Linked DNA regions of Hymenobacter tibetensis. The protein of the gene in region 1 interacts with the protein of each later gene in a pairwise test. Links are inferred from orthologs where the notes say so. Each region holds a gene or a part of one and is shown in the gene's direction. Other genes may lie near its edges.

What was found.
Region 2: the proteins of rlmB (region 1) and tsaE interact in binary tests that used the Escherichia coli proteins (3 or more experiments, as listed by UniProt). The link is inferred for Hymenobacter tibetensis from one-to-one orthologs.
Region 3: the proteins of rlmB (region 1) and MTX78_RS02030 interact in binary tests that used the Escherichia coli proteins (3 or more experiments, as listed by UniProt). The link is inferred for Hymenobacter tibetensis from one-to-one orthologs.

Annotation. Positions count from the first base shown.
Region 1 is NZ_CP094669.1:4,594,606-4,604,727, forward strand. Bases 7,088-10,086 are described here. They hold rlmB (23S rRNA (guanosine(2251)-2'-O)-methyltransferase RlmB), read left to right. Parts: upstream 7,088-8,084; coding sequence 8,085-9,089; downstream 9,090-10,086. Other genes in these bases: MTX78_RS18415 (GWxTD domain-containing protein), read left to right, coding at 7,088-8,121; MTX78_RS18425 (mannose-1-phosphate guanylyltransferase), read right to left, coding at 9,209-10,086. Outside these bases: ATP-dependent zinc metalloprotease FtsH, read right to left, coding at 1-1,342; rsfS (ribosome silencing factor), read right to left, coding at 1,431-1,826; MTX78_RS18400 (biotin--[acetyl-CoA-carboxylase] ligase), read left to right, coding at 1,842-2,633; MTX78_RS18405 (T9SS type A sorting domain-containing protein), read left to right, coding at 2,937-3,572; MTX78_RS18410 (glycosyltransferase family 117 protein), read left to right, coding at 3,789-6,788; more of MTX78_RS18415, read left to right, coding at 6,913-7,087; more of MTX78_RS18425, read right to left, coding at 10,087-10,122. UniProt on the Escherichia coli protein: Specifically methylates the ribose of guanosine 2251 in 23S rRNA.
Region 2 is NZ_CP094669.1:2,539,854-2,549,813, forward strand. Bases 2,325-5,161 are described here. They hold tsaE (tRNA (adenosine(37)-N6)-threonylcarbamoyltransferase complex ATPase subunit type 1 TsaE), read left to right. Parts: upstream 2,325-3,445; coding sequence 3,446-3,877; downstream 3,878-5,161. Other genes in these bases: MTX78_RS10110 (pyridoxal phosphate-dependent aminotransferase), read right to left, coding at 2,325-3,265; MTX78_RS10120 (alanine dehydrogenase), read left to right, coding at 3,973-5,161. In the rest of the region: MTX78_RS10105 (outer membrane beta-barrel protein), read right to left, coding at 1-1,702; more of MTX78_RS10110, read right to left, coding at 2,009-2,324; more of MTX78_RS10120, read left to right, coding at 5,162-5,199; MTX78_RS10125 (alpha-1,2-fucosyltransferase), read left to right, coding at 5,411-6,124; MTX78_RS10130 (flavin reductase family protein), read right to left, coding at 6,216-7,127; MTX78_RS10135 (ATP-binding protein), read right to left, coding at 7,326-9,410; MTX78_RS10140 (M28 family peptidase), read left to right, coding at 9,861-9,960. UniProt on the Escherichia coli protein: Required for the formation of a threonylcarbamoyl group on adenosine at position 37 (t(6)A37) in tRNAs that read codons beginning with adenine.
Region 3 is NZ_CP094669.1:503,456-513,574, reverse strand. The notes cover bases 2,325-5,320. They hold MTX78_RS02030 (NAD(P)H-hydrate dehydratase), read left to right. Parts: upstream 2,325-3,063; coding sequence 3,064-4,578; downstream 4,579-5,320. Other genes in these bases: MTX78_RS02025 (UbiA family prenyltransferase), read right to left, coding at 4,628-5,320; msrB (peptide-methionine (R)-S-oxide reductase MsrB), read right to left, coding at 2,430-2,897. In the rest of the region: MTX78_RS02045 (hypothetical protein), read left to right, coding at 56-1,105; sdaAA (L-serine ammonia-lyase, iron-sulfur-dependent, subunit alpha), read right to left, coding at 1,125-2,027; more of MTX78_RS02025, read right to left, coding at 5,321-5,548; MTX78_RS02020 (DUF6766 family protein), read right to left, coding at 5,677-6,357; MTX78_RS02015 (inorganic diphosphatase), read right to left, coding at 6,483-7,067; alkaline phosphatase PafA, read right to left, coding at 7,225-8,934; MTX78_RS02005 (HAD family hydrolase), read left to right, coding at 9,091-9,816; atpG (ATP synthase F1 subunit gamma), read right to left, coding at 9,943-10,119. UniProt on the Escherichia coli protein: Bifunctional enzyme that catalyzes the epimerization of the S- and R-forms of NAD(P)HX and the dehydration of the S-form of NAD(P)HX at the expense of ADP, which is converted to AMP.

The DNA of each region.
Region 1 (10,122 bases):
TCTTCTCCAGACCTCCAATAACGCGGTCAACAGCGTCGGTGAAGTCCTGCATGGTAATCATCTTCTTGTCGCGACGGGCAGCAATAAGGGCAGCTTCGTTGCAGACGTTGGCAATTTCAGCCCCAGCAAAGCCAGGAGTCTGGGCTGCCAAACGACGGGCCTCTACGTCGGGGCCTAGCGTTAGGGGCTTCAAGTGCACCTGGAAAATCTCGGTGCGGCCATTGATGTCTGGCTTATCAATGCTGATCTGGCGGTCAAAACGGCCGGGGCGCAGCAGCGCTGAGTCGAGCGTATCGGGGCGGTTAGTAGCAGCAAGGATGATGACACCAGAGTCAGTACCGAAACCGTCCATTTCGACCAGCAGCGAATTGAGCGTGTTTTCGCGCTCATCGTTGCCGCCGGGCATGTTGCCACGCGAACGGCTACGGCCTACGGCGTCAATTTCGTCGATAAAGATAATGCAGGGAGCTTTCGACTTGGCTTGCTTAAACAAGTCACGTACCCGAGCAGCACCGACACCCACGAACATCTCAACGAAGTCGGAACCCGAAAGCGAGAAGAATGGCACGTCTGCTTCGCCAGCTACAGCTTTAGCCAACAGGGTTTTACCGGTACCAGGAGGGCCAACCAGCAAGGCACCTTTCGGGATTTTACCGCCCAAAATGGTGAACTTCGAAGGGTTCTTGAGAAACTCTACAATTTCTTGTACTTCCTCTTTGGCCTCTTCCAAACCGGCCACATCCTTGAACGTGATTTTCACCTTGTCGCCACCTTCAAATAGTGCGGCACGGCTTTTCCCGATGTTGAATATCTGACCACCGGCCCCAGCGCCACCGCTCATGCGGCGCATCAAGAACCAAAAGCCTACGAATAACAGGATAGTGAAACCCCACGTAGTTACCAGGTCGCCATAGCCAGTACGCGTATCGAACGTGATGCCGATGCGCTGCTCTAATGGAACGTTAGCTTGCAGCTTCTCGAAGTCTTCCTTAAAAGTTTTTCCGTCAACTACTCGGAAGCTGAACTGCGGGCTTGCCTCGAAGGTAAGAGGCCCACGACGGCTCAGAAGAGCCTTGTATTTGTCGGTTCGGACGGCCTCGTTCTTCAACGACACCTCCACTACCGACCGATCGGTGAGCAAGCGTACATCCCGCACGTCGCCGGCGGTATACATTTGCTCGAATTTCTGCTGATTTATCTCTACTGTGTTGCCGCTCTGGTTGAAGAACAGCCAGGCGCACAGAAATAAAACCAGCCCGGCGAGCAGCCAGAGTTGCATGCCAGGTTTTGGGGCCGGGCTAGGCAACATAGGCTTCTTTTTTTTGGGCGTGTTATCTGACATGAAACTAAGATTGGCTAAGGCAAAAGATCAAAGGCGGAACACCCCGCCAGTGTGTTTGTTCCCGCTAACAGACGGAAACCAGCACACTTTACTTTAATGAACTGAAAACAGTCTCTTCTTCGATGTGCTGAATTTCGGCATCACCCCATAGCTCTTCCAGTGCGTAGAACTGCCGCCGGTCGCGCAGGAATACGTGGACTACTACATCCACATAGTCGAGCAGTACCCACTCGCGGTTCATACGACCTTCGGTTTGCCAAGGGCTCTGACCAGTAAGTTTCTCTACTTCTTCCTCCACCGAACGCGCAATGGCATCGATTTGGGTATCTGATGAAGCCGAGCAGATAATAAAATAATCCGATACGGCATTTTTAAGCTCCTTGAGGTTCATCACAACGATATCCAGGCCTTTTTTCTCCTGCATACCGCGTACTACTACATCTGCCAACTTGTCCGAATCCTGTTGAACCAGGGTACTTTTCATGGGGTATTGTTAGGTTTGATCATCACAAAGTACGAAAAACACGTGGAGGCTATTATCCCCCAAACGCTATTCACGGGCCGCCAAGTGGTTTCGTTGCCCGAATGCGCTTCAACCAACAGTGAAGCGCAAGCTCTTATTCACAGAAACCGCGCCACCGACGGCTGCGTGGTAATAACCGACAAACAGACCGCCGGACGCGGCCAGCGTGGCAACCGTTGGGAGGCTGCGCCCGGCGAAAACCTGACAATGTCGGTGGTTTGGCGCCCCACCTTCTTGCCAGCGCCCGACCAGTTTCAACTCAGCCAAGCAGTAGCATTAGCAGTGCACGACTGGGCGACGACGCTTCTTGGCCCCGACCCCGCGCTTCGGGTGAAGTGGCCAAACGATATTTTTTTCGGGAACCGCAAGCTAGGTGGTATCCTGATTGAAAACACGCTTAGTGGCACAATGATTCAGCATAGCGTGGTAGGAATTGGAATGAATATTAATCAACGTGAATTTCAGGTGCCTACCGCCACGTCTTTAGCGGCTCTAACCGGACGGGCCTACGACCTGCCAATTCTAGCAAGCCGCCTGCTCGAACACCTAGAACGGCGCTATTTGCAGCTACGTGCTGGGGGGCTGGGAGTTCTCCGACAGAACTACCGGCAAGTGCTTTACCGCTACCGAGAGCCTCATCTGTATGAGGTAGATAACCATCAGGTAACAGGTGAGATTGTGGATGTGGATGAGGCCGGGCGCCTCGCTTTATCGATCAGCGGGCAGTTGCGTCATTTTGATTTGAAAGAAATTAAGTACATCATTTAGTATCACTGTTTGGTCGATGTATAAAAGCTATACGCAGATATTTTTATAGCTAGAACAAGCAAAAGGCAACCTTTAGCTGTTGGATAACGAGTAGACAGCTAGAGGTACGAGGCCAGCGCACTCACGCGCAACGCAACCTTTTCGCTCTGAGTGTCATCTATGTTTCGGGTTAGTTAGGCACGGTGCTTGTCTTACTTCATCCACAAACGCGAGTTGCTCTTAAGAACTCTTGCGCTAAATACCAGAAAAAGCCTATATTTGATAGCTTGCCACTAGGCAGCTTTTTTGCAACGCTTCTTTCATATGAAAATTTCTACCCGCTTAGTTGGGATGTTGGCCTTACTACTGGCGCAACTGTCAGCGCTTGCTGCTACCGTTACGGTGGAAGTTGGTGATAACTTCTATCGCCCGCAGAACGTGGTTATCCGTCCGGGCGATATAATACGGTGGACTAATGTTGGCAACCAAAGCCATCCTACCGTTTCGGATTCTTCGCCGGCGTTGTGGTCAACTTTCACAATCAGCCCAGCCAACACCTCTTACACGTCACAGCCGTTTATCACACTCGGCTCCTTCAATTATTACTGCTCAGCGCATTCTGGTGGGACTCCACGCGCAGGCATGATTGGCAACATCATGGTAAGCAACACTCCGCAAGCAACTCTTGATGCTAAGGCCGCTGGTGCAGCATTAAGTGTATACCCTAATCCGAGCAGAGGACTGGTGGTGGTAACCCTAAACCAGAAGGTAGGTCCCGAGTACAAGTTGCGCTTGACCAACATTTTGGGTCGGGAAATCCGCTCTTTTTCGTTACGGACTGAAGCGTCCAACACTGGGATGCCACTTAATCTGTCTGATTTGCCAGCTGGCATGTATTTTTATAGCCTGGTGCTAAACGAGAGAGTGTTATCTACGAAAAGATTCGTATTACAGAACTAGTTTAGCTATTCGTACTTCTTCTTTTAGGAGAGCGGCCACCTTCTGTGGCCGCTTTTTTTATGTACCAGCTCAAGCAATAGCCTTCTAAGGAGTGGAATAGGGCACTGTGCGGCCGGATTTATTGTCTACTTTTGACGTTCTGCATCTTTCATTTCTCGACCATAAGCCCGCGTCAGGCGACGACGACTGGGGCCTGCCCCTCTACTTAATTCTCGTATGCGCTCATACAAAAGCCTGAATAATCTAGTTGGTTGGCTGGTGTTTGCCATTGCCACCATTGTGTACCTAATCACGCTGGAGCCTACCGCTTCGTTCTGGGACTGCGGCGAGTTTATTGCCTGTTCCTACAAGCTGCTGGTACCGCACCCCCCTGGAGCCCCGCTTTTCCTGCTGCTTGGTCGCTTGTTTTCGCTGTTCTCTTTCGGTGATGTTACCAAGGTTTCGGTGCTAGTCAATGCCTTGTCGGCGCTGAGCAGTTCGTTCACTGTGCTATTCCTATTCTGGACTATCACCATTCTGGCCAAGAAGCTGGTTCTGCACCACTCGGGTGCTGTGGGCCACTCGGTACCAGGCGCTCCTGAACCCACATTTGGGCAGAGTCTGTTGATACTGGGCGCTGGTGTCGTCGGTGCCTTATCGTTTGCCTTTTCTGATTCGTTCTGGTTTAATGCCGTGGAAGGCGAGGTGTACGCCATGTCGTCCTTGTTTACAGCGGCCGTGGTTTGGATCATGCTAAAGTGGGAAAACCGCGCCCACGAAGCCGATTCCGATAAATGGCTGATTCTGATTGCCTATGTAGTAGGCCTCTCCATTGGGGTGCACTTACTGAACTTGCTGGCCCTGCCAGCCTTGGCCTTCATCTACTATTACCGTCGCACCGCTAACCCCACACCTTTGGGCGGCATCATCACACTGGTGCTTAGTCTGGTGCTGGTCGGCCTGATTCTGGTGGGCATTATACCAGGCTTGCCATCGTTGGCGGGCGGATTCGAAGTGTTCTTTGTGAACAGCGTCGGGCTACCCTTCAGCTCGGGCATTGTCATCTTCTTGGTGCTTTTCGTGGCCCTGCTAGTGCTTGGCTTCCGCTACTCGTTGAAGCAGCGCAACCGCCTGCTCAACACGGCCATGCTTAGCTTGGTGTTCATCTTGATTGGCTACTCTAGCTACCTCATTATTCCTATCCGGAGCAGCTACCACCCTACCATCAACGAAAACAACCCCGAGGATGTGCTCAGCTTTGTGAGCTACCTTAAGCGGGAGCAGTACGGCGACCGTCCTTTGCTTTACGGTCCACAATTCAATGCTCGCCCTGTTCGCTACGATGAAGGTGCCCCACGCTATGTACGGGAAGGCAACAAGTACGTAGTAGCAGAAAAGCGTCAAGTGGTGGTCTACGACGATGCCGACAAGATGCTGTTGCCGCGCATTTACAGCCCACAGCCCGAGCATATCTACAACTACCAAAAGTGGGTGGATATTCAAGAAGGAGTGAAACCCACCATGGGTCAAAATCTATCCTTTTTGTTTCGCTACCAGATGGGCCACCAGTTCTGGCGTTACTTCCTTTGGAACTACGTAGGCCGCGAAAGCGACGTTCAACAGTCGGGAGGCTTGTGGCCTTGGCAGGGCGGCAAAGCAGGTGTACCGGAGCGCATGGCCGACAGCAAAGCACGCAACAACTTCTTCGCCATCCCGCTTATTTTGGGTTTGATTGGCTTGTTCTTCCATGCTCGCCGCGATTCACGCAACGCCTTTATTGTCGGCTTACTGTTCGTATTCACGGGCTTAGCTATTGTGGTGTATCTCAACCAGCCGCCCATCGAGCCGCGCGAACGAGACTACACGTTTACGGGTGCTACCTATGCTTTTGCCATCTGGATTGGGTTGAGCGTGCTCGGACTGGCTGAGCTCCTACGCTCGGTGCTGAAAGCCGATACCGGCCGCGCCATGACGGCAACGGTACTTGGCCTTGTGGCGCCTGTGCTATTGCTGGCTCAAGGCTGGGACGACCACGACCGTTCGGGGCGCTACAACTCTGTGGATTCGGCCAAGAACCTGCTCAACTCGTTGCAGCCTAATGCTATCCTTTTCACCAACGGTGATAATGACACTTTCCCGCTTTGGTATGCGCAGGAAGTGGAAGGAGTACGCACCGATGTGCGGGTAGCAGTACTTAGTTACTTGAACACGGACTGGTATATCCAGCAGATGAAGAACCGCTCGTACAAGTCACAGCCGCTGCCTATTTCCATGCCGGCCGACCGCTACAAGCAAGGCACCAACGACTACCTCCCCTTCGCTGAGAATCCCGCCGTCAAGCAAATCAACTTAAAGGAATTCGTTCAGCTAGTCACGCAGAACAGTGACCTGTTGAAGGTATCGTACGACGAGAGCGGCCCTGCTATGATGTCGTTCCCGAGTCCGAATTTTTACCTTGATGTGGACACAACCGCCGTTGAAAAGTTGGGCATTGTACCAGCCGAACGGCGCAAACAGCTGGTATCCCGCATGGAGTGGAATATGGGCAAAGGCGCCATTGAAAAGAAAAACTTAGTGATTCTGGACATGCTGGCGACCAATAACTGGCAGCGGCCGATCTACTTCTCTAGCACTGTGGCTGGCGGCGACTTCATGAACCTTCAGCCTTACTTCCAGTTGGAGGGCATGGCTTACCGAGTGTTGCCACTGAAAGACCCCAACTATCAGCCTCGCGGCGACGAGGGCTACGTAGCCAAGGACTTGATGTATGACAACCTCATGAAGAAGTTCGCCTTCCGTAACCTCAACGACCCAGGCGTTTTCTACGACGAAAACCACCTACGTTTCCCGGCCAACTACCGCGACAAGTTTGCTCGCTTAGCCAACACCTATCTAGCCGAAGGCAACAAAGCCAAAGCCAAGGAAGTACTTGACAAGTGCTTCGCAGTGATGCCTGACGCCTCGATTCCCTACGACTACTACTCTCCGCAGTTTGTCCCAGCATTGGTAGCAGTAGGCGAAAAAGACCGTGCCAACGACATCATGGACAAGATGCTCAGCCGGGCTCAAGTGGCATTGCCTTATTTCCAGACGCACAACCCGGCACTGTTTGATATGGAAAATCAGACGTATCTGCTAAGCGTGCAGAGTGTGTACCGGGCGGCCGAGCAAATCGGTGACCAGGGCCGCGCCAGCAAGGCGCTGGAAATAATGAATCAATATTATCCGCGGCAGTAAGTAAGATACTGAGCTACTAGAATGCGAAGTTCCACTTCGTGAGCGTTGAACGAACCTGCTCTTAGGTTGCCGTTCTTTCGTTCGCGAAGTGGAACTTCTCGTTACAGCCTGTATGCCATTTCCCATGAAAGGTTATTTGTTGCTAGTACTTCTGGCTGTGAGTTTGGTGCACGCCACTGCGCAAAAGCGGGAGTTTTCCGATCAGTACCGCCCTGACCGACGTTTGTTGCTTGATACACGCCGGGAAGCGGACAGCTTGCGTGTATATCTGCGCTTTCCCAATGCCAGTGTGCTGCGGCAAGGCCAGCCCCTCCGCATTAGTGCATGGCCTAGTTTTGACGCTCGCCGCCCCCTCTGGACGGATACCGTAAAGCAGTTGGCCCGTCGTATCCGCCCCGACGGCCAAGGTGCACTGGTGGAATTCTGCCTACCTATTGCCAAGCTAACCAGCGGTACTATGCTCAGCCTGGCCTGCGCGCCGGCCGCCGAAGCCGCTACCGGCGACGCCGCTTGGCTATCTGTTACCACTGCTCGGCTGGCTCGGCCCTACATCCTAACTGATAGTTTGGGCACCCCATTGTTGCGCCGCTACGTCCGGTCTAGTGAGCCTTTTCTTGTGGACCGCTATGGGCAGGATATAGCAGTGTTGGTGCGTCGCTATGCGGCTCCGTTTGTGGCCGCGCTACCTCCCCATGCTGATCCAGCCCGCCAATCCAGCGCTTCTCCTACCCTTCCGGTCAGTGACTCCTTGGCTTTTCGGGCCGGCATGTCCGTGGTGCTACCGGAAGCAGGACTTTACACCCTGCGCTTGGCCGGCGAAAAGCCCTTGCTGGGGGTGCTGGTCACGGATGAAGACTATCCAGAGCTAACGACAGCCGACGAACTGATTCAACCGCTGGTATACCTAACTACTTCAGCAGAGCGAAAAAAGCTGTACGACGCACCCAATCCCAAGCGTGCCGTGGACCAGTTCTGGCTCAGTGCTGCTGCCGGCCAGCAAACCATAGCCCGGCAAGCCATTCGGACATACTATGGGCGCGCCCAAGCAGCCAACGAGCTATTTGTGGCTCACAAAGCCGGGTGGATGACTGACCGGGGTATGCTATATATAGCCCTGGGTCCGCCCGACGCCGTGTACCGGACTGCTCAGGACGAGCGGTGGGTGTATCATGGTACTAACAATGGTGCATCGGCGACTTATACGTTCCGACCTAAACCCAGTACCTTTGCTCCCGAACACTATGAATTGGTGCGCCGTCCCGAGTACGAACGTCTCTGGTATGCCGCCGTGGAGCAATGGAGAAAAGCAACGACGACCGCCCTCGGCCGCTAAAAGAGCGCCGCAGTTACTACGATTCTGAAAATCGTCCGGTGCCCCGTGCCCCGCGTCGGGAGGCAGGGCGCGCTGCCGCTAGTGGCGAAACGCCCGGCGGCTACCGGCGGCCCGAGACTCGCTCGGAGGGCAATGACAGTCGCCCTGAGGCAATACGCGGCAACGAAGGCCGCTCTTACGACAAGGAAAAACCACGCTACTCCAACCGGCCCGCCCCCGACCGTAGCATCGATATGCTGTTTGGCTTGCGGCCCATTATGGAAGCCCTAAGTGCTGGGCGGACACTGGAGAAGATTTTCCTGCTGCGTGGCACCAAGAACAGCCTCACCCAAGAAATCAACGACCTAGCCCGGCAGCAAGGCATTCCGGTTTCGTCGGTGCCAATCGAGAAGCTCGATAACCTGACCCGCAAAAATCACCAGGGCGCGGTAGCTTTCGTGTCGCCAATCGACTACATGCCGCTTGACAGCATTCTAGCTGGGCTGTATGAAGAAGGCAAAACGCCTTTTCTATTGATTCTGGACCGCGTAACCGATGTACGTAACTTCGGTGCCATTGCACGTAATGCCGAATGCATGGGGGTACACGCTATTGTGGTGCCTGCCCATGGTGCGGCCCAAATCAACGGTGATGCCGTAAAAACATCTGCAGGCGCGCTGAACATAGTACCGGTATGCCGGGAACCCAACCTGAAGAACACTCTTATCTTCTTACGCGAATCAGGTGTACAGGTGGTGGCTTGTACGGAGAAGGCTGATGCCAGCCTGGAGACCGGCACTGTTGACCTCACGGGCCCTGTAGCAGTGCTCATGGGCTCCGAAGAAGACGGCATTTCCCCCGAGTACCTACGCCTCGCCGATCATCGTCTCCGCATCCCCATGACTGGCCAAATCGGCTCACTCAACGTTTCTGTTGCTAGTGGCATTATGCTGTTCGAGGTACTGCGTCAGCGCCTAGTAAAGGCATAGCTACAATGCTCTTACAGAAAAAGGCCCTTGATACTACATGGTATCAAGGGCCTTTTTCTGTAAGAGCATTGTAACAACGAAGTATTCTACCCGATGCTTAAGCTCGGGAGAATGTGTCGTTAGTTGTAGCCCACTCCCTTTTTGGCTTTTACATCGGCCACAAATTCCTTCACGCGCTGTTCCTCGGTGCGCTTGCAGATCAGGAGCACGTTGTCGTACTCAGCAATGATGTACCCGTCTAGGCCCTGCACTACTACTAGGCGCTCAGAGGGCGTTTTGATAACGCACTCCGTGGTGTCATAAAGAATGGCATCACCATCGATGACGTTGTTGTTTTCGTCACGACGACCCATGCGGTGCAGCGAATCCCAGGTACCTAGGTCGCTCCAACCGAAGTCAGCGGGCAGTACAAACACGTTGTCTGCCTTCTCCATGATGCCGTAGTCGATGCTGATGTTGCGGCACCGGGAATAGGCCTCCGTGATAAAAGCTTCTTCCTGTGCTGTACCGAGTTGCGCTTGCCCGTCGTCGAACACTTCCGCAATATCACTCAGGTACTGGTGGAACGCTTGCACAATCACGTCGGCGCGCCATACAAATAGGCCAGAATTCCAAAGGAAGTCGCCGCTTTGCAAGAACATTTGCGCCAGTTCCAAATTCGGCTTCTCAGTGAAGGTTTTCACCTTTTTCAGCCCGTTTGGCAGGTCGCTGGCCTCCTCATCAATGTACTGGATGTAGCCATAGCCTGTGTCGGGACGCGACGGCTGAATGCCGAGCGTAATGAGAACTTCGTGGGTGCGCGCCACATCAATAGCTTGGCTGATGACGTTCCGAAACTCGTCTTCCCGTAGCACCGCATGATCGGCGGGTGATACCACAATGACAGCCTGAGGGTCGCGCTTGGCAATGCAGTAGCTGGCGTACGCAATGCAAGGAGCAGTATTGCGCCCGATGGGCTCACCCAAAATTTGGTCGGCTGGCAGATCCGGTAGATGCTGCTGTACCAATTCCTTGTAATCTCGGTTCGTAACTA
Region 2 (9,960 bases), 2.1 Mb from region 1 along the record:
TCAGGCGGCGGCTCAGCGAAATACCCATCTCATGAGTTTCGGAAATGGTACGCCGCACGCTTAAGTTGGGGAAGAGCTGCAAATAATTGCGGTCGAAATTCTCGTTGCCGATGGTTTGACGGCCGATAGCCAGCGTATGCTCGGCTCGCAAGCCCGCTGCTATTGTTAGGCGAGGCCGTGTCCGCGTCAGGTTAACGTATGCTGCCTTGATATCTTCCTTATATCGAAACCCATTCGACTGGTTGACGTCCAGCGTGGTGATGTCGTCAATCGTATTAAAGAAGATAATGTCGTTGTTGGAGCGCACCCAACTGGCTTTAACGCCAGCCTCGGCCCGCACACCGTTCGGCAGGGGCCGTATATAATCCGCCTTCACCGATTGAATGGTGAGTGTTCCTTGCTGGTCACCCGTGAGCAGGCGTGGGCTCAGCTGCGGCGAAAGGAAGGCGGTAGCCAAAGACAAGTCACGGTCAGTACCGAAGCGCGCTATATCGGCGTCAGCCGTCAGTTCCGGTGTGCCGCTGGAATCGGGGCGAAACGTGTGGCGGAATGTTAGGTTGCCAGCCACATTAGGGGTCTGAAGCTCGCTTATCGTCCGGGAAGTGTATTGCAGCGTTTCCTGGCCGAGAGCATCATAGAATACAGATGAGTTTTGGCCATCTACGGGGAGGCGGCTTGCCAAGCCACTCAGCACAGCGCCCACCGACGTCTTTTCACCGACCGTATAATCAAGGCCCGTCCGCCAAGTATGCGATTCTAAATCTAGGCGGCGTTTGTTGTATTGAGTGCTGCGTGAAGTAACTATTTCGTCTTGGTAATACGTCCGGTCGAAGGCTAGATTTTGAAAGCCATTACGCTTGGTATACGCATAGGTGCCATACACATTCAGTGCCTTCTGCTGATGATTGAACGACACACCTGAACTCAGCTTGCCGTATTTCCCGCGCCCATAGCTAAGGTTAGCGTTACCATTGTTGCCTTGGCGCTGGTCTTTCTTGAGATTGATGGCAATAACCCCAGCGGTGCCCTGGGCATCATACTTTGCCGACGGGTTGGTAATAAGCTCGATGCTACGGACCTGCTCAGCCGGTAAAGAGCGCAGCAAATTCGCTAGCTCCCCCCCAGTTAGCGGCACTCGCTTGCCATCAAGCAATACGAGCAAGCCTTTGCGGCCCCGTAAGCTGATATTTTCGCCGGCATCCACTGCCACTCCTGGGGCACGTTCGAGTACATTAAGCACGGAGTTGCCACTCGACAAAATGCTGCTCTCTACATTCACCACAGTGCGGTCGGGCAGGCGTTCAAACAGTGGTTTCTGGGCCGTTATGGTTACCTCTTTAAGCTGCACGGCGCTCGGGGCCAGTGTAAGCTTCAGGGGCGCTACTGGAGCAGAAACATCCACCGGGCCAGCCCAACTGCGGGTATAGCCCAACTGCGCCACCGATATCAGGTAGACGCCTAGCGCAGTTGGTTCCAACTGAAACCGGCCTTCCACATCGCTGAATTCGGTTTTCACTGCCACCGAATCCGCGCTCCGATGTAGCGTTACGGTGGCTCCCTCTACTGCGGTGCCAGTGCTAGTATAGACAGCACCCGTTACCGGCACGGGACGTACCTGAGCTGCTAGCGGCAAAACTGGCAGCAACAGCACTACCAGCAAACGTAAAAACTTATCTGGCAAGCCAGTGAAATCGAAAAGCATGGGCACTTCCGTTGAATGAAAAGCGGAGCGTGCAAAGGGCGTGTGGTAGAGCACAAAACCTAGAACTCTGTGCTTCAATAGGGAATAGATATAGTGCAGTGTACTGGTTCAGCTGTACTATTATCAATAACAACACAGCCGAAAAAGTGGAGGAAAGATAGCCATATTATCACTGAAACGGTGTAGCAACAGATAAGAAACGCAAAAAAAGCGGCTTTTAGGCCTATATTCTTCTTTTCCGCTTTCTTGAAAAACAAGCCCCACCCAGCTACTAGATGAGGCTTGTCGTGAACAAGGAGCAGAGACTTAACGAAGGGCTTCCAACGCCGTCCGAAGCCGTGGTAAAGCAGCCTCAATAGACTCAAACGATGCTCCCCCAACCGACATCCGGAACCAAGGCGACGTATCGGAAGTACCAAAGGCACTGAATGGCACCAGGGCCAACCGGGCCTCGTTGATGAGGTAAAAAGTCAGGTCCTTGGTGGTTGCCAGTACCTGCCCGGCCGGGGTAGTTTTGCCTAATACATCCAACCGAGCAGTCAGGTAGATGGCTCCCATCGGCACCATCGAATCAACGGGCAGGCCCTGGCTTTTCAACTCCTGCAAGCCTTCATGCAGGGTATCAAGGCTGCGCTGAAGCTTGGCTTTGAACTGTGTGGTGAAATCATCGACAGCCGCAGCTTGGGGCAGGTATTTGGCAGTGGCTACCTGCTCTGCTTTCGGGGCCCAGGCCCCAACATGGCCCAGAATGGACTTCATTTTGTCGATTACCACAGCTGGCCCAAATGCATACCCTACCCGTACCCCGGTGGCAGCCAAGCACTTCGAAATACCATCGATATAGACGACGTAGTCGCGTAGCTCAGGGCGTAGGTTAACAGGGTCGAAATGCTGGGTATCACCAAAGGTCAGCATCCAGTAAATCTGGTCGTAAAGCAGGTACAGCGGCTTCTCGCCGGGCTGGCGGCGCTGATTTTCAGCTACTACCAAGTCGCAGATCTCCAGCAAGTTCTCGCGCGAAAATACCGTGCCCGTGGGGTTGAGCGGGGAGCACAACGCTAGGAGTGTGGCACCCGGCAAGTGCGGAGCTAGTTCGGCAGCCGTGGGCATGAAGTTGTTTTCGGGCCGGGTTTCTACCATCACTGGCTCGGCGCCGGAAAGATGGCAGTAGTGGTTGTTGTTCCAACTGGGTACCGGAAACACCACTCGGTCGCCGGGGTCGATGAGGGCGAGGTACGTGGCATATATAAGCGGCCGCGAGCCACCAGCAACTAGCACATCGTTGGGCGCATATTCCAGCCCCAACCGCTGTTTGGTAAACGTGGTAGCTGCTTCGCGCAGTGCCGCCATGCCGTTGGCGGGCGGATAATTGGTGTTGCCCGCCTGGTAGGCGTCGGTGATTTCGGCCTGTAGTTCCGCCGGAATTGGGTAAAAAGCTGGGTCAAAGTCGCCGATGGTGAGGTTGCAAATCTGCTCTCCCTTGCGAATCATGTCGTTTACTTCGTTGCCTATTTTGATGATTTCGGAGCCGATCAGGCTCCCTGCCATTCGCGAGACTTGCATGAGTAAAGGTGTTTTGGTCGGCCAAATATAGAGCCTGGTATGCACAGCAACAGGAAAGTGCGGGGCTTCGGTTCTTGTTTCAACTACTAAGTGGGGTAGGAGTTATCAAGCAAATCAGCCTGAGTGCCCTCATAAGAAACGGGCATTGCGTAAACTTGCGCCTTCAACACCCACTGTATCATGTCTGCTCCGTTGCTCGAATTTGCTGTACCTGGCCTAGGGGCATTACCCGCTGTTGCAGCGCAAGTGGCCAAAGCCATCCGGGGGTATTCTATCGTTTGCTTTGAAGGCGAGATGGGCGCGGGCAAGACAACGTTCATCAAAGCCTTGTGCGAAGAACTGGGCGTGCAAGAGGAAGTCAGCAGTCCTACTTTTGCCCTTGTCAACGAGTACCGCGACGCTCACAACAAGCCCATCTATCACTTCGACTTCTACCGCCTCAACAATCCGCGCGAAGCCGAGGACATTGGCGCGTTGGAGTACTTTGATTCTGGCTATCTTTGCCTGATAGAGTGGCCCAGCCGTATCGAGCCGCTGTTGCCCTCAAATCGTCTCCTTATTCAACTCACCGTCACTGGCGATGAGTCGAGAGAATTAAAGATTACGAATTAGAAATTACGAATTGTCTGTGCGGCGCTGTAGTCAGAGGTTGTGATGGATGATACCCCCAATTTTTAATTTTTAATTCTCAATTTTTAACCGATAAAATGCCCGAAGCAGTACCCCCCGGATTTGAGTCTCTGGCTGCGAGCCGCGCTTATTTCACCCAGGAATCAATGCTGGCCGTGGACACACGGAAGCGGAAGCTGTTTATTGGGCTGCCGCGCGAGACCTCGCTTCAGGAAAACCGCATCTGCCTCACGCCGGAGGCAGTCAAGCATCTTATTGAGGAAGGCCACGAAGTAGTGATGGAGAGCGGTGCGGGGGAACCTAGCAAATACTCCGACCACGACTATTCAGAAGCGGGGGCTACCATTGCCTACTCCCAGAAGGAGGTCTACGAAGCCGACCTCATCCTGAAAGTGGCCCCGCCTACCCAAGACGAAATCGAATTTTTAAAAGCTAACCAGACGCTAATTTCGGCGTTGCAGTTTGGTACGCTCACGGCGGAATACGTCATGGCCCTCACCCGAAAAAAGGTGAATGCTATCAGCTTTGAGTTGATCAAAGACCCCTCCGGCGCGCGGCCGGTCGTACGGGCCATGAGCGAAATTGCGGGTTCCACCGTCATGCTGATTGCGGCGGAATATTTGGCCCGCTCCAACGAAGGAAAAGGCATCATTTTGGGCGGTATTACTGGTGTCCCTCCGTCGCAGGTTGTGATTTTGGGCGCCGGTACGGTAGCCGAATACGCGGCTCGGGCCGCCACCGGTCTGGGCGCCGAAGTGAAGGTCTTCGACAACCACATCTACAAGCTGCGCCGCCTCAAGCAGAACCTTGGCACCCAACTCTACACCAGCACCCTCGACACCTTTGCCCTTAGCCAGCAAATTCGTCGCGCCGACGTAGTGATTGGGGCCCTTAATGCCGAAGAAGGCCGCGTGCCGTTCATGGTACCCGAGAGCATGGTGGCCAACATGGCGCCCGGTTCGGTCATTATCGATGTAAGCATTGACCAAGGCGGCTGCTTCGAAACCAGCGAGATGACCACGCACAACAAGCCGGTCTTCCGCAAATACGACGTTATTCATTATTGCGTGCCCAACATTGCCAGCCGCGTGCCTCGCACTGCAACCAATGCGTTAAGCAACATTTTCACCCCGATCCTGCAAGAAATCAGCCAGCACGGCGGCATCAATGAGGTGTTGTTCACCAATGAGCATTTCCGCTCGGGCGTATACGTGTACAAAGGCTCCCTCACCAACGCTACTATTGCTAAGCGCTTCAACATGCGCTACAAGGAGTTGAGCTTAATGATTGCCGTACGGAATTAATACAGCTCGATTAATACAGCGCGCTGATTTCCGGAGAGAGACGAGCTGGAATATAAAAGTGATAAAACATTCCTATTGAAATTACTTATACAAACGTTTTGTAATGTTGATTTTGCTGAACTCATATGGGCAGAGGAGTAATAATCTTTTCCAACATGTTCATTTAGATTCGTTCTGTAGAAATAATGGAATCTATTTTTATAATAAATTTGTGCATGATTTAACTAGTGATTATCCGAATTTAAAGAAGTCTATTAGTGGCCATATGATAGATTTATGCATGGATATAAAATTACCACAAATAGCAAATAAATTAAAACTTACTAAATATATTGAGTTCCGAGATATAAGACAGAATGTCCATTATCAAGATACTATCTTAAAGCATAAGCTAGTGTCTTGTGATGGCTGGTTTTTCAGAAGTATCGAAACGGTTGCTAAGTACCAAGAGTTTTACAAATGGCTTTTTATGCCTAATGTAGACCAGCAATACTTAGATAGTACTTATCTTAAAAAAGCAGACCCACGTGAAGTAGTTGTGGGTGTTCATATTCGTAGAGGTGATTATAAGGACCACGAAAATGGGCGATTCTTTTTTTCTGATGAAGTTTATCTGCGTTTCTTATTGCAGCTTCGTGATATTTTATCTGCACATAATCGTCCTCACAGATTTCTGCTGTTTAGTAACGATCCAGAATTAGATATCGAACTTTATAAGGGCCAGTTAAGCTGTGTATCTATGTCGAATAATTCTGCTTTAGCTGATCAATATTTGATGTCAAAATGCGATTATCTAATTGGTCCACCAAGTACATTTTCAGGCTGGGCTAATTATATTGGGGGCGTTCCTTACTATCATATACAGGATGCAACTGCTACCATAGGGCTGGATGATTTTATATCTGCACCCTATATAACGGCATAGCTTACACAGCGGGATGCGCAGGCCCGTCAACAACGCTACATGAAATGTAGCTTGTGTTGCCTAGTGTGCGGAGTAGTGTTCATGAGGGAATTTAAGTCTTTGCGAGCAGAAACACCTTCCACGCCTCCAGCAACTTTCCTTCCTCCAAAATTTTCTTGCCAAGCTGCATAAGTTGCTGCCGCTGCTCGGTGGGGTTGCCGAAGTATTGTTGTAGTAAGGCGCTAACCAGCGGGTTTTGCTTGAACTCCTGCACCTGCTCGGGCGTGGGTATGGCTTGCTGTTCGATGTTGCCTAGGCGGCCCAGGTTATTGCCCGTGAGGATATCCGATGTGCGAATGTGCTCGGGTAGTTGGTCGATGCCGATGCCTTGGTTGCGGTTGGGTTTAGGCACCGTGAACAGGCTTTCCGGAGTTACGCGGCTGTACCAGTCGCCGGCGAGGCGGGCCACGGCGTCGAACTTATGCGGGTCGATGCCGGGGCCGGAATCCAACAGGATACTCTCGCGGAAGTGAGCCTGTACCACCCGGCAAATCACGAGGTTGCCACCGCCGTTGGAGTCGCCAATGGCAATAATCTGCTCGACCACGCACTCTAGCGAAACCGGTGCCTCGGCCACCCGTGGCGGCCGCACTTTGTCGGAGGCCAGTTCAGTTAAGCCAGCTTTTACAAATTCATTCACCCCCCGCTCATACTCGGTGCTGGCCAACGACATTTGCTCGACTAGTGCATAGTCGCAGATGTTGACCACGCATTCAGCCACCTCGCGCACATTGAAGAGGGTGTGCTTCCGCGTGTTGTCGCGTACGCGGTTGGCGGGGGAGAAGATCAACGTGGGCGGATTGGAACTGAACACGTTGAAAAACGAGTAGGGGCTCAAATTCACTTCACCTGCCGCTGAAACGGTGCTTACAAACGCTACGGGGCGGGGTGCCACGGCACTTAGCAGAAATTGGTGCCATTCCGGCCCCGGTAACGTACCTGGCGTAATCGTGCGAAAAGACATAGAAGCTACTAGCTGGTACTAGTTGTGAAACGGAACAGAAACGGCAGGCAATACGCTGCTTACGAATCCGGACGGTGGCGTACCGCCGTCTGGCCAATACTTGTGCAAGCCGTGCCAGCATGGATAGCTATAGCTCGATGGCCGAGGAGTTCTGAGTGCAAAGCAGGTACTGGTTTGGACGTAGAGTTGAGGAGGAAATCAGTTAGTCCAGGCAGCGGGAACAGGAGGCTTGCCTTGCAGGGGTAAGGTGATGATAAATTCGGTGTATTCGCCGGGCTGGCTGGTGACTTCCAGTGTGCCGCCGTGGCTGCGCGTGATGATATCATAGCTAACCCATAACCCAAGGCCAAGCCCTTCGCCGTCGGGTTTGGTGGTGAAAAAGCGCTGAAAGATGTCGGCAATACCTTCTTCGGCTATGCCAGGGCCATTGTCGCGCACCCTGATTTCGGCGTGGTCCCCACGGTGATGGGTGCTAAGCGTAATCTGGGGTACGTATTCTTCATCAGTGGCTTGGCGCTGGCGCTGATGCACACCGTGGAAAGCAGTAGTGAACAAGCTAACCAACACCCGGCCCAACTCTTGCCGAACCACCGACACTTCAGGGAGCGTTTCGTCGGGGTGCGAAAACAGGGCGGCGTTGAAGTGGCGGTTTTTGATGCGTAAGTCGTGGTAGGTGAGGCGCATGTATTCGTTGGCCAGCACGTTGAGGTTGGTGGCCTGGCGCTGAGCCGGACCCGTGCTGGAGTAGTCGAGCATGCTGCTCACAAAGCCCTCTGCCTGCTTGCTGTGCAGCACAATCTTGGACTGGTACTGGCTTAGGTTCTGGAACATATCATCGATAATCTGCTGATCATCAATGGGCAGTGGTACTTTAGCTAACTCTTCGCGCAATTCCTGACACAGCCCCACGCTGATAGCCGCAAAGTTTTTCACGCTGCTCATCGGGTTTTTGAGCTCGTGCGCTACACCCGCCATCAATTCGCCTAACGAAGCCATTTTCTCGCGCAGTACCAACTGGCTCTGAGTGGTGCGCAGTTGCTGGACGATACTAGCCAGCGTGTCTCGTTGTTTGGTTAGTTCTTCTTTCTGCTGACCGATCTGCTGATTTAACTGCTGTAGGCGCTGGTTGGCCCGCTGTTGATGCCAGTTGTGGCGCCACAAGAATAGAGCTATCAGAAGAAGAATGCCCAGGCCTACCCATAGCACGTACGTACGGACTGTGGCCGTGAACTGAGCATTTTCGGCTTCCAGTTGCTGCAAGCGCTGCTGCTCCTGGAAACCAATGGCATCAAGCTGTTTGATGCGCTGCGGATTGTGCAAGCTATCCTGCGCGGTGAGCATGATGCTCATGTATTTCAAGGTGCTATCGTCTTGGCCGCGGGCCCGAAAGGCATCAGCCAGTAGGGTGCTGGTGCGCAGCACCCCCACTATGAAAGGCAGCGTCTGGCCCACCGCCAATGATTTTCGGGCATAGAAAATGCTGGAATCAGCTTGGTGCCGACGGAAGTAGAGCTCGGCCATGTACTGAAAAGCGCGGCAGCGGCATCGTAAGTCGTTTTCAGGCAGCGCCGCCCGAGCACTCAAGTGATAATGCTGCACAGCCGAGTTCATCATACCCCGCGCTGCTTGCAGCAGCCCTATTTCACGCAGAATGTAGGGCCGGGGGTTGCCCCAGCAGCTCCACCCTGCAGCAGGTGGGGTGCGAGCAAGCGCGTACGCCTGGTGCAAGTAGTAGGACGCCGAGTCGAGTAAGCCCAGCCCTTCGTAGCTGGCACCCATGTTGGTTAGAATGCTGGCTAGCTGCGAAGGATCATTGACACGGGCCTGCTGATACATGGCGCGGGCTTGAAAATAATAGTGCAGCGAAGGTCGAAAATCGTCGAGGGCAAAGTACAGCAGCCCTGTTTGGTTGAAGGTGCGGGACTTGCCTTCAAGGTCGTTGCTTTGCTGGTTGAGCTGTAGGGCCTGCAGATTCAGGCGTAACGCTTCGGGTAGGTTACCACGCTCGGAATACAAGATGGCCAACCGTGAAAGGCACCGGCCTTCGCCCTTGTGGTAGCCGATGCGCCGAGCAAGCCGCAAGCCCTGCTGGGCGTACTTCTGCACCGAATCGAAATGGGAGTAGCGGTAGGTTGCGCTCAGGTTGGCTAACAGCAGCACCCGGCTGGTGTCGGTGGTGGTCCGGGCTAACTCCTGCTCTAAGGCTGCTGTTTGTGGGCTCTGGCCTACCGCTCGTACAACCGGCAGTACAAGCAGAAGCCAGAAAAGTAATCGTGAAATCATACCGAAAGGTAAGAATAGGAAACAAGCTATTTAGCTGTCTTTACACTGGAGCTTCTGCCTCTAAAAGAAGCAAGGCAGGAAGAGGGATGTAGGGGAGGCGGCGGGCAACAAATACCCGTAAAGTAGCTAATATCTCGGCAGTAATGCGTGAAAGAGAGCAAGGCTACAATTCTGGAGTGCCCATGCAGTGGTTAACGCCTTGGTACGTAACGTGTGGCAGATTGCAGGGGAGAGGCCTAGTGCTCTAAGTGGTTAGTTACGCATGCTACCTATAGTAGGCAGCAAGAAAGCAAAAGGCGCTAGTAGAAGCGGCGAACCGCACTATCTTGTGGCTTTCTGTATGACCGTTATTCTATGTATTGGCGTTTCTATTGTTCTCTGGTTCTTGTCGTGTTGGCTGCTGTTGGGGCGTGTGCGCAACCGTCTGCCTCTAGTGCTGATACCGTGCGTTTGCGCCGTCACTTGCTCACGCTTGTTGGCACCCCGCAACCCCGTAACTACCTGCACCCAGCCAGCCTCAACCAGGCCGGCGAGTACATCTTGCAACAAT
Region 3 (10,119 bases), 4.1 Mb from region 1 along the record:
TAGCTTGAATCAGAGTAGAAAGGCAGCTTCAATTAGCTGCCTTTTTTGTTTGTCTATGCTAGAACTTGTGCCGCGTATACTGGCTTTTGCTGCTGGCATCATCCTGATTCTTATTACCCTGTCTGCCGCGATTCGCTCGTTTGTATTACCCCGCAATGAGGTGGTGCGGCTAAACGGTTACGTATTCCAAGGCCTGCGCTTCATTTTCAACTGGGCCGCCTCCACCCGTTCCACATTCGGCCTACGCGACCAAGTGCAGGCCCATTACGCCCCTATCGCCTTGGTGGCGCTGCCCATCGTGTGGCTAGCTGTAATTGCGGCGGGCTACACAATGATTTATTGGGGGTTGTACGAAGGCTCCTGGCTGGAATGCTATCAGCTCAGCGGTAGTTCGCTGCTCACTCTTGGCACACACAAAACGCGGGGGCCCATTATCACGGGCTTCACCTTTGCCGAAGCGACCATGGGCCTGCTGCTGATGACGCTGCTCATCTCGTATCTGCCCACCATCTATCAGGCCTTCTCGCGGCGCGAAATTGTGGTGTCGCGCTTGGAGCTACGGTCCGGCACTCCTCCTTCAGCGTGCGCGTTGTTGCAGTGGCTCAATCGCAGTGGTTCTCTGCATGATGATGCCAGCCAGTGGGAGCAATGGGAAGAATGGTTTGTGGAAATCGAGGAAAGCCACACTTCGCTTCCCATCCTATCGTTTTTCCGTTCGCCGCAGCCAGGCCGCTCCTGGGTAACGGCAGCGGCCCTGATCCTGGACACGGCCTCCTTGATGTTCAGTGCCGTTGACGACAAGCGCGACCCCCAGATCGAGGTAACTTTCAAGGCCGGCTGCTTGGCCGTCAACCGGGTGTACCGCTTTTTCGATGAAGGATTAGACGCTACCCCTTCCACCATTATCCCCGATAATGACCCCGTAGAAGACCCCGCCCGCGCCGACTTTGAAAGGACTTACCAGGATTTGCAGGAAGCAGGACTGCCTATGCGCCCCGCTCGTGACGAGGCTTGGAAGCACTACCGTGAGTTTCGGGGCCGTTATGCTACGGCGTTGGAGTTTTTGGGCAAGCTGACCATGGCACCGGAAGTGAAGTCTGTGTAGCCCGCTGGCAAACAGTTGCTTACTGGTCCTCGTCGGGCAGAATCTGCACGTCCTGCACCAGCACCATCTTCTCAATTTCGCGGCCGCGCGTGGTGTTAGCCAACCCACCCAGGGCCGTTTCCTTGTAGCGGGTTTCCATGCTCTGGCCTACCTCGCCAAGCGCCGCCACACACTGGTCGACGGGAATAACGGGGTCGATGTTGGCAATGGCAATTTGAGCCGAGGAGAAGGCAATAGCCGCCGCCGAGGCGTTGCGCACCACGCAGGGAACTTCCACCAAACCCGCCACCGGGTCGCACACCAACCCGAGCATGCACTGGATGGTAACGGCTACGGCCGCAAACGCCTGGTCAACGGAGCCGCCTAGGCAATAGACAATAGCCCCACTGCCCATGGCTGCCGCCGAGCCGGTTTCCGCCTGACATCCCCCCACGGCTCCCGCCAACGAGGCGTTTTGCTCGATGATGAGCGCAATACCGGCTGCTACTAATAGTCCTTCTAGAATGGTTCTATCGGATAGGTGGTGTAGCTCCTGAAGCGTGACGAGCACACCTGGCAAGATGCCCGAAGCGCCAGCAGTAGGCGCAGCCACCACGCGGCCCATGCATGAATTCACTTCTTTAGCCCCAAAAGCGCGCATGATAAGGTTCTTGAACTCCGGCGACAACACAGTGACTGGAGAAGCCGCAATCTTTTTCGCGCCGTTGTTGATCATACCCGAGCGGGAGGTCATGTCCTGGGTGAGGCCGGTCTGCACGGCATCGCGCATCACGTCATAGGCACGCTGCAAGCCCACCCATATTTCTTCTTCCGACCGGCCTTTTTGCTCGATTTCATAGGTCAGCACGGGCTGGTAAAGCGGCTCGCCGGTAGCGGCGCAGTGCGCCCGCCAGGAAGCAAAATCAGTGAAGAGCAAAGACATGATGGGGAAGATAGAACGTGGGAAATTTCAGAGAAGACGGGGTGCTGCAAGGAAACAAGCAACGCGGCAGCAAAGTGCATCTGCCGGCTTGTTTCACCTGAACCTACGCAAAACTCGGCTGCGGTTGGTTACACTTCAAATAGAACTGCGTTTGTTATCGGCTTCGCTCTACTATTCAATCAGTCATATTCCTGTGTAGCAGCAACAATGCAGTTCTCTCATAGCAACTGTACTTTTTTAGCTGTTCTCTGTACGATCCATTGTCGTTGGTAAGCTCAGTCGTTCCGATGGGTACAAGACTCCAACATACGATCAAGCGCCAAAGAAATAGAGGCCGGCTAGTGTCTTACTCGACAACTTGCTCGGCCTCTAAAAAACTACGGCGCGTAATACGCGCTGCTCTTACTTCGTAGCGGCAGCTTCTTTGGTCTCACTCACCAGTTTGATGCTGGCCGAATTGATGCACAAGCGCAAGCCACTCGGGGCCGGACCGTCGGGGAAGACGTGGCCTTGGTGAGCGTCGCAGATGTTGCAAAGCACTTCTACGCGGGTCATGCCGTAGCTGGTATCCTTCTTATACCGGATTGCGCTTTCGTCGACGGGCTGCGTGAAGCTGGGCCAGCCGGTACCAGACTCGAACTTGGTGCGCGAATCGTAGAGTGGAGTGCCACAGCAGATGCAGGCGTAGAGGCCGGCTTCGTGAGCTTCGCAGTACTCGCCGGTGAAAGCGCGCTCGGTGCCGTGCTGGCGAGTTACGTGGTATTGCTCGGAGGTGAGTTGGGCTTTCCACTCGGCATCCGTTTTCTCTACGCGGCGTGGTGCAGGAGCCGGATGGCTAGCCAAGTGGATAACGTCTTTCCAGGTTTGCATATAAGGTTGGTTTTGGCGGGTTGATGCTACAAGTGTTATCAGCAAAACGCAAACCTCAACACGGAAGTTTATATCTGCCCTGTTGGGGTTGCTAGAAGACTGCTGTACAGCTTCTATAATTACTCGTATTCTACGTACTACTTGGTTGGGCTCGTAAATAAAAATCATGAAGATCCTCTCCGCCGAACAAACCCGTGCCGCCGACCAAGCCACTATTCAAGCAGCCAATATCCGCTCAGACCAGTTAATGGAGCGCGCTGCCACGGCTTTCAGTGAGTGGCTGATCAACCACCTAAGCCAAAACGCAGCCAGTGAAGTGCACCTGTTTTGCGGCCCCGGCAACAACGGCGGCGACGGCCTAGCGGTGGCTCGGCAGCTGCACCTCTCCGGCTACGCAGTGCATGTGTGGCTGCTCCCGGCTGCTACCCACTCCCCTGACTTCATCATCAACCGCCAGCGGCTACCTACTGCCGTGCCTTGTGTGGAACTGGTTTCCAAGAAATTCCCAACGCTTGCTCCCAGAAGTATTATAGTGGATGCTTTGTTTGGTACGGGTTTGAGCCGGCCGCTGGAAGGCTTGGCAGCGGAGGTGGTGCAGCACCTCAATTCGTCCGAAACCGCCGTCTTCGCTATTGATTTGCCTTCTGGCTTATTTGCCGACGCCCCACAACCTCCTGATAGCCCCGTGGTGCGGGCGCAGCACACAGTGGGTTTTGAGCTACCCAAGCTAGCGTACCTGCTCCCTCAAAACGCTCAATTAGTAGGCACTTGGGAGGTGCTGCCTATCGGGCTCAATAAAGAGTTTATCCACAACGCTCCTGTGGAAAACTATTTCGTGGATACTAATTTCTTGGTCGGGCGCCTACCCAAGCGGCCTAAATTTGCGCACAAAGGCACTTTTGGGCATGCACTGCTACTGGCAGGTAGTTTCGGCAAAATAGGAGCCGCCGTGTTGGCCGCACGCGCTTGTCTGCACGGGGGCGTAGGGCTGCTCACCGTGCGTACTCCCGCGGTTGGGTATATCATTCTGCAAACTGCCGTACCAGAGGCCATGGCCCTGACTGATCCAGCCTCTGACTTTATAACCGAGCTGCCCGACTTGAAATCGTACGCGGCGGTTGGCATTGGCCCGGGCTTGGGACAGGACCCTGCCACTGTGGAAGTGCTGCGCCAACTGCTACAGCAAGCTCATGAGGCGTCGTTGCCACTCATACTTGATGCGGATGCGCTGAACCTGCTGGGCACCCACCGCGAGCTGCTCGATCAGCTACCGCCCAACACGCTGCTCACTCCGCATCCAAAAGAGTTTGAGCGCCTCACCGAGCGGGCTCACAACGACTATCACCGCTTGGAACTGCTCCGGGCCTTTTGCCGCCGCCACACTTGCTATTGCGTGTTGAAAGGCGCTTACACGGCATTGGGCACTCCGGAGGGCTTGCTTTATTTCAACAGTACCGGCAACCCTGGTATGGGCACTGGTGGCAGTGGCGACGTTCTGACGGGCCTGCTGCTAGCCTTGCGCGCCGACCAACGTCTTTCCCCACTCGATGCAGCCCTGCTCGGTATCTTCGCCCATGGGCACGCCGGCGACCTTGCCGCGCAGCAAACTGGCGAAGCCGGGCTTATTGCCAGTGACATCGTGCGCTTCATCGGGCCGGCTTTGGCTGGTTTAGAACGCTAGTACGGTTGGTGTTCGGGTCTTTGTCTGTGCTGCCGCTAGCGTATTGGCGTCACCACCTTACTACATATACTGCCACGAACTGCAGAATCATGACACCATCGGTAAGCAAGGCAAAGTAGTAATCGGGGCGTGATTCTTCGGCGTACCAAATGGTAAGGGCTGCTACGATGATGGGCACCGCGAGAATCAGCATGTGTGCGTACCCTATACCGGCTGGGAATAGCACGCTTCCGGCCGCCAGTGAGGCGAGAGCTATGTACTTGGTGGCACGAACCCCGAACAAGCCTGGAAACGTGCGCGTGCCCGTGAGCTGGTCCTTAGTGTAGTCCCGGATATCAAAGACGAAGGCTAGGGCCAGAATAAAGAAAAAGCGCCGGGCAAACAGCAGAAATACCACCGGCCCCAGAAGAGGTTTGTCTAAATACAGAGCCGGCACCCAAACGGTAATAGCAGCCCACACATAGCCAATCAAAAACACCTTCAGCAACGGCAAGTCGCGCAGGGCCCGCCAGTGGCCTCGCACCTTTACTACGGGCATCGAATACAGCAAAGAAATAGCCGCCAAATGCCCTAGAAAGAGCGTTAAGTGCTGCCAGCCGTCCAAGAAAAACAACAGCCCCGCTACGGCCAGCGAAGCCAGCGCCAGCGCCAACAGTTCGCGCCGGTGTTCCAACATCCAGCGCTTACGCCCCGAAAGCACCACCGGCTGCCGATGCTTGTAGGGCAACACGCTGTCGATGTTGTAGAGAAAAAGGGTGGCTGTGAAAATCATGAGGGCCAATCGGACCGGAATGTCTACCCGCCAAAACAGAAAGGTGGCCCAGGTGAGCGCCAACGCGGCTAGTGCCAGCCACATGCTGCTGTACAGCACTGCATCCGTCCAACGCCGTAATACGGCCAACCAGGTGCCTCCCACCATAGCGGAAGCAGTAGGCGGCCCCGACGGTGTTTTAGGAGAGGACAAAGGCATGAGTATAGACTTCAGGAAGAAACGCAAGAACGCCGTACGGGGCTGTAGTACATAGAGGTGCGGGGCTCGTTGGCTGCTGTAGGTGCATACGCTACTTCTGTTGCAAATGGCTGGTCAGCGGACATCGTTCATTTGCCGGTTTCACTGTTGCTGGCATCCACGGGCTTAGACTGAGGCGAGCCTTTCTGACGCAAGTAAATAGACAACCCCACAATGGAAACGATGCTCAGGAACTCACTCTGCCAATTCTGAAACGACTCAAACCAGAACCGTGACGTGCCCATGTACTCCAGGGCCTTCACGGCTGGTTTGCCTTGCTGCTGTTGCTCGATGCTGTACACTTCGGCCCCACCCACCGCGTGCAGCCAGACGGAAACAAAGAACAGCAGGAAGAACGCAAGCGTCAGGGAATTTTGGTAGAGTGCTAGTTGCCAACCGCCCCGCTTCACCGGACCAGGCGCGCCGGGTTTGTTGGGGTCGGGGTCTTCATCAACGTCTTCGGTTTCATAGAGCTTCTTGGATTCCGAAGAGCCTTTCTGCCGCAGCCAAATGGTCAGCAGCACAAACAAGCCCATCTGCAAAAACTCACTTTCCCAATTCTCGAAGGTTGCTTCCAGAAAATGCCCCGAGCCAAGGTACTGCCGCAATGTAAGAGGCAGCAGGTGCAGTTGCTCTAGCTCGCCGTTGTAGTCGTACCACCCCGTAAGGGCCTGGCCCACCAGCGAGAACAAGACTAGCGCCGTGCCGGCCAACAACAAACTGTTCTCGTATAGAAAGCGCAAAACAGGGGAAGAAGGCTGGTTAAGCATATAGCCCATACGTGTAGGTGAGGTAAAAAGTGGCCCTTCCGCGTGCGTCCGTAGGGGTTGCTTATCCAAGCAAAAGCCCTCCTCAAACCGATGTTGAGGAGGGCTTCCAACTACTCTTTGCTGGATTACAGCTCGACGCCCGTGGACTTCGTCACCGACTCTGAATCGGATCCGTTCGGAAACGTTTCGTTATAGAGCTTGATGCTGTCGTCGATGATGCGGTAGGCATCTTCACGGCCCATGAAGCGTTCCACGGTAACGTGTTTGTGCTCCAAGGCTTTGTAGTCTTCGAAGAAGCGCTGCATTTCATTCAGCGTATGCGGCGGCAGGTCGGCAATGTCGTTGAAGTGATTCACCGAAATGTCATGGGCAGCCACGGCAATAATCTTGTCGTCTTCCTCGTCACCGTCAATCATCTGCATTACGCCAATCACCTTGGCTTCCACGAGGCACATGGGCACGATGTCAACCGAGCACAGCACCAGGATATCGAGGGGGTCGTTATCGTCGCAGTATGTTTTCGGGATGAACCCGTACGCAGCAGGGTAATGCACGGCCGAGAAAAGCACACGGTCCAGCTTCAGCAAGCCGCTAACCTTATCCAGTTCATACTTGCCTTTCGAGCCTTTTGGGATTTCGATGATGCCGTTCACGACTTGTGGTGAATTGTCACCACGCTCTACATCGTGCCAGGGGTTAAAATGAGCCATTGGATTGGTTTCTAGTTACTAGTTACTGATTTGTTGTGGTGTGGTACTGGACGACGGAGTGGGCTAACATACGGCGTTGCAACGTTTAAGATTTCTGATGGCTCACCAACTTTGTTGGCAGAACTCCAATCAGCACATCAGAACCCGCTAGCGGAAGTTATTTCCCTAATACTTCCGGCAGTGGGGTGCCGGTGCAGCCGTCGGGCTCCTGAATATGCAGCCATTGCGCCAGTGTGGGTGCAATATCGATAATGCGCGCCGAAACTACCGAACTGCCGCGCTTCACGTGCCAGCCCCAAAATACCAACGGTATGTGGGTGTCGTAGTTACCGGCAGAGCCGTGGGTGGTGCCCTTGTTCACCGGGTACTGATAGGATTCCAGCCAGCCTGGCTCCAGCACCACCAGTACATCGCCGCTGCGCTTGGGGAAGTAGCCGTTTTCCAGGTACATAAGCATCCCGCTTTCCCAGTGCGACTTCTGCAAGTCGTCGGCCGTAATGGCGCGCGTAACTCCCGAAAAGCCAATCATGATGTCCGCTACTTCGTCTTGGAAGGTGCGGAGGTTGAGGTTTTTCTGCGCAATAAGCGGACGGTTGAGGTATACCTGCTGGTTTTCGTAGCTAAGCACCCACTGGCCCGCGCCGTGCCGCTTCACCAATGCCTTCTGCAACGAGTCACGCATCACGCGTGGGCCCACCGAGCCCGCCGGAATGCGCTGGCTGCGCAGAAAATCAGGATTGTGGGCCGCGCCGTGGTCGGAGCTTAGGAACACCAAAGCTTGCCCCTTCCCCACTGTCTTGTCAAGGTAGTCGAGCACCCGCGCAATATCCCGGTCGAGGCGCAGGTAGGTATCTTCCGTTTCAATGGCATTCACGCCAAACTGGTGCCCCACATAGTCGGTGCTGCTGAAGCTGAGCGCCAGAAAGTCGGTTTGCCCCCGCTGGCCTAGTTGCTCGGCCCGAATAGTTTCCAAGGCAAAATCGGCCGTGAGGGAATTGCCAAATGGCGTGGACCTGATCAGGTCGAGGTTGCGGGTGGAGGCAGGCAATTTTTCTGCGCCAGTAGGCTGGCTCGCAGTTACTGCCTTGCTAGGAGCGGCACTCAACGTGGGCAAATCGTGAGGAAAAACCGGCTTCGTTTCACCTTTGAAAGTCCCCTCCCACACGACATCATCGGCGGTGCTTTCCGTGTATTGGGCAATAGGCAACAGGGTTTCCCACGGCTTGCTTAGGTATTGCTCGGCCCGGTTTTCACTGTTGAATTTGGTCACCCACTCGGGCAGCGTGTTCTGGTAGAATGTACTGCTGATGAAAGCGCCGTTGGTACCATCATACCAGTACGCCGCATTGGCCGCATGGCCAGCCGGCAGAATGGAACCTCGGTCTTTGATGCAAACGCCAATTACCTTACTCTGGAAATTGGTTGCCAACCGCAGCTCGTCAGTGATGGTGCTCGTCAGCATGTGGCGCGGCGACTGTTGGCCGGCGGCGGCAGTGCCTCCTACTGCTTGCACCGTGTTGTCTTCCGTTACATAGGTGCCTTTAGCTGTTTCGCGCACAAACCAGTTGTTGCCCACAATACCATGCATAGAAGGCGTGGTACCCGTGTAGATGCTGGCGTGCCCTGGCCCCGTGTAGGTCGGCACGTAGTTGTAATGCGTGTTTTCATAGCTGAATCCCTCCTCCAACAACCGCCGGAAACCGCCGTTACCGTACTTGCTCCAATAGCGGTAGAGGTAGTCGTAGCGCATTTGATCCACTACAATACCAACTACTAGTTTGGGACGCGCCAGACCTCTGTCTTTTTTTTGCGCGAAGGCATGCCCCGTTAACACGGTGGCTAGCAGGAAACACAGGCTCTTTTTCAAAATCAAAAGCAGTTGAAACAGTCAACGAAGTAAGAACCCGCATTAGCAGCCGCAAAGATAGGTTGCCGCATTAGGATTCAGCTCCACAGCAGCAAAATCCAAGGTCTACGCGTACAGGAAGCATGCGAGGTTCATGTTTCGCATTACTTCCTACTTATGCCCAACCAAGCCCCCTACGCCCTCATCTTTGACATGGATGGCGTACTTATCGATAACACAGCCTACCAAGCGCGGGCTTTCCAACTGCTTTTCCGTGACTTAGGCTTAACCACCAACGCCCGACGCCTGCTAGAACGCCAGAACGGCATGCCTGCCACCAAGATTCTGGAAACAGTTTTCGCCAGCGACGTTCCCAAAAAGAAGCTCACCACCTACGCCGACCAGCGGGAGTTCCTCTACCGCACCATCTATTGGGATAAGCGCAAGGAAGTAGCCGGGCTCACTGAGTTCTTGAAAGCTTCCCGCGCTGCTGGGTTCAAGATAGGCCTCGGTACCGGCTCTGGCCTGGATACCATCGGCTACATCATCGACCACTTGGATATACGCCAATATTTCGACGTGGTCATCACCAAAGACGACGTGGACAAAGGCAAGCCTCACGCCGACACCTACGTGCTGACTGCCCGCGAATTGGGTGTGCCACCCGAGCGGTGCGTGGTCTTCGAAGATGCCCTTGTGGGCGAGCAGGCTGCCTACAAGGCGGGTATGCGCTGCATAGCCCTCAGCACTTCCGTCAAGCCCGACAAGTTTCAAGCGCCCCTAACGGTTATCAAGGATTTCACTGACTTCACGCCTAAGAAAGTAGTGGAGCTACTAGAACAACACCCCAACGTACCCAAGCCGAGCAAGCAGATGGCCAACCGGCAGTATATGCAGGCGTAAGGCTAGTTCTGCGCAGTGCATTGCCTAAAGCTGACTCCGCCAAGTTATTATGCACGAAGGACTATCATAAACGAAAGGCCCACCTCCAATGGAAGTGGGCCTTTCAACTTATAGGTTTGACACCTCTTACCGACTGGCAGCCAGCGCTTCTGCACCACCCACGATTTCGAGAATCTCGGTGGTAATAGCAGCCTGACGCGTACGGTTGTACGTCAATTTCAGTGATTTCAGCAACTCACCAGCGTTTTCCGTGGCTTTATCCATGGCAGTCATACGGGCACCGTGCTCCGAGGCGTTGCTTTC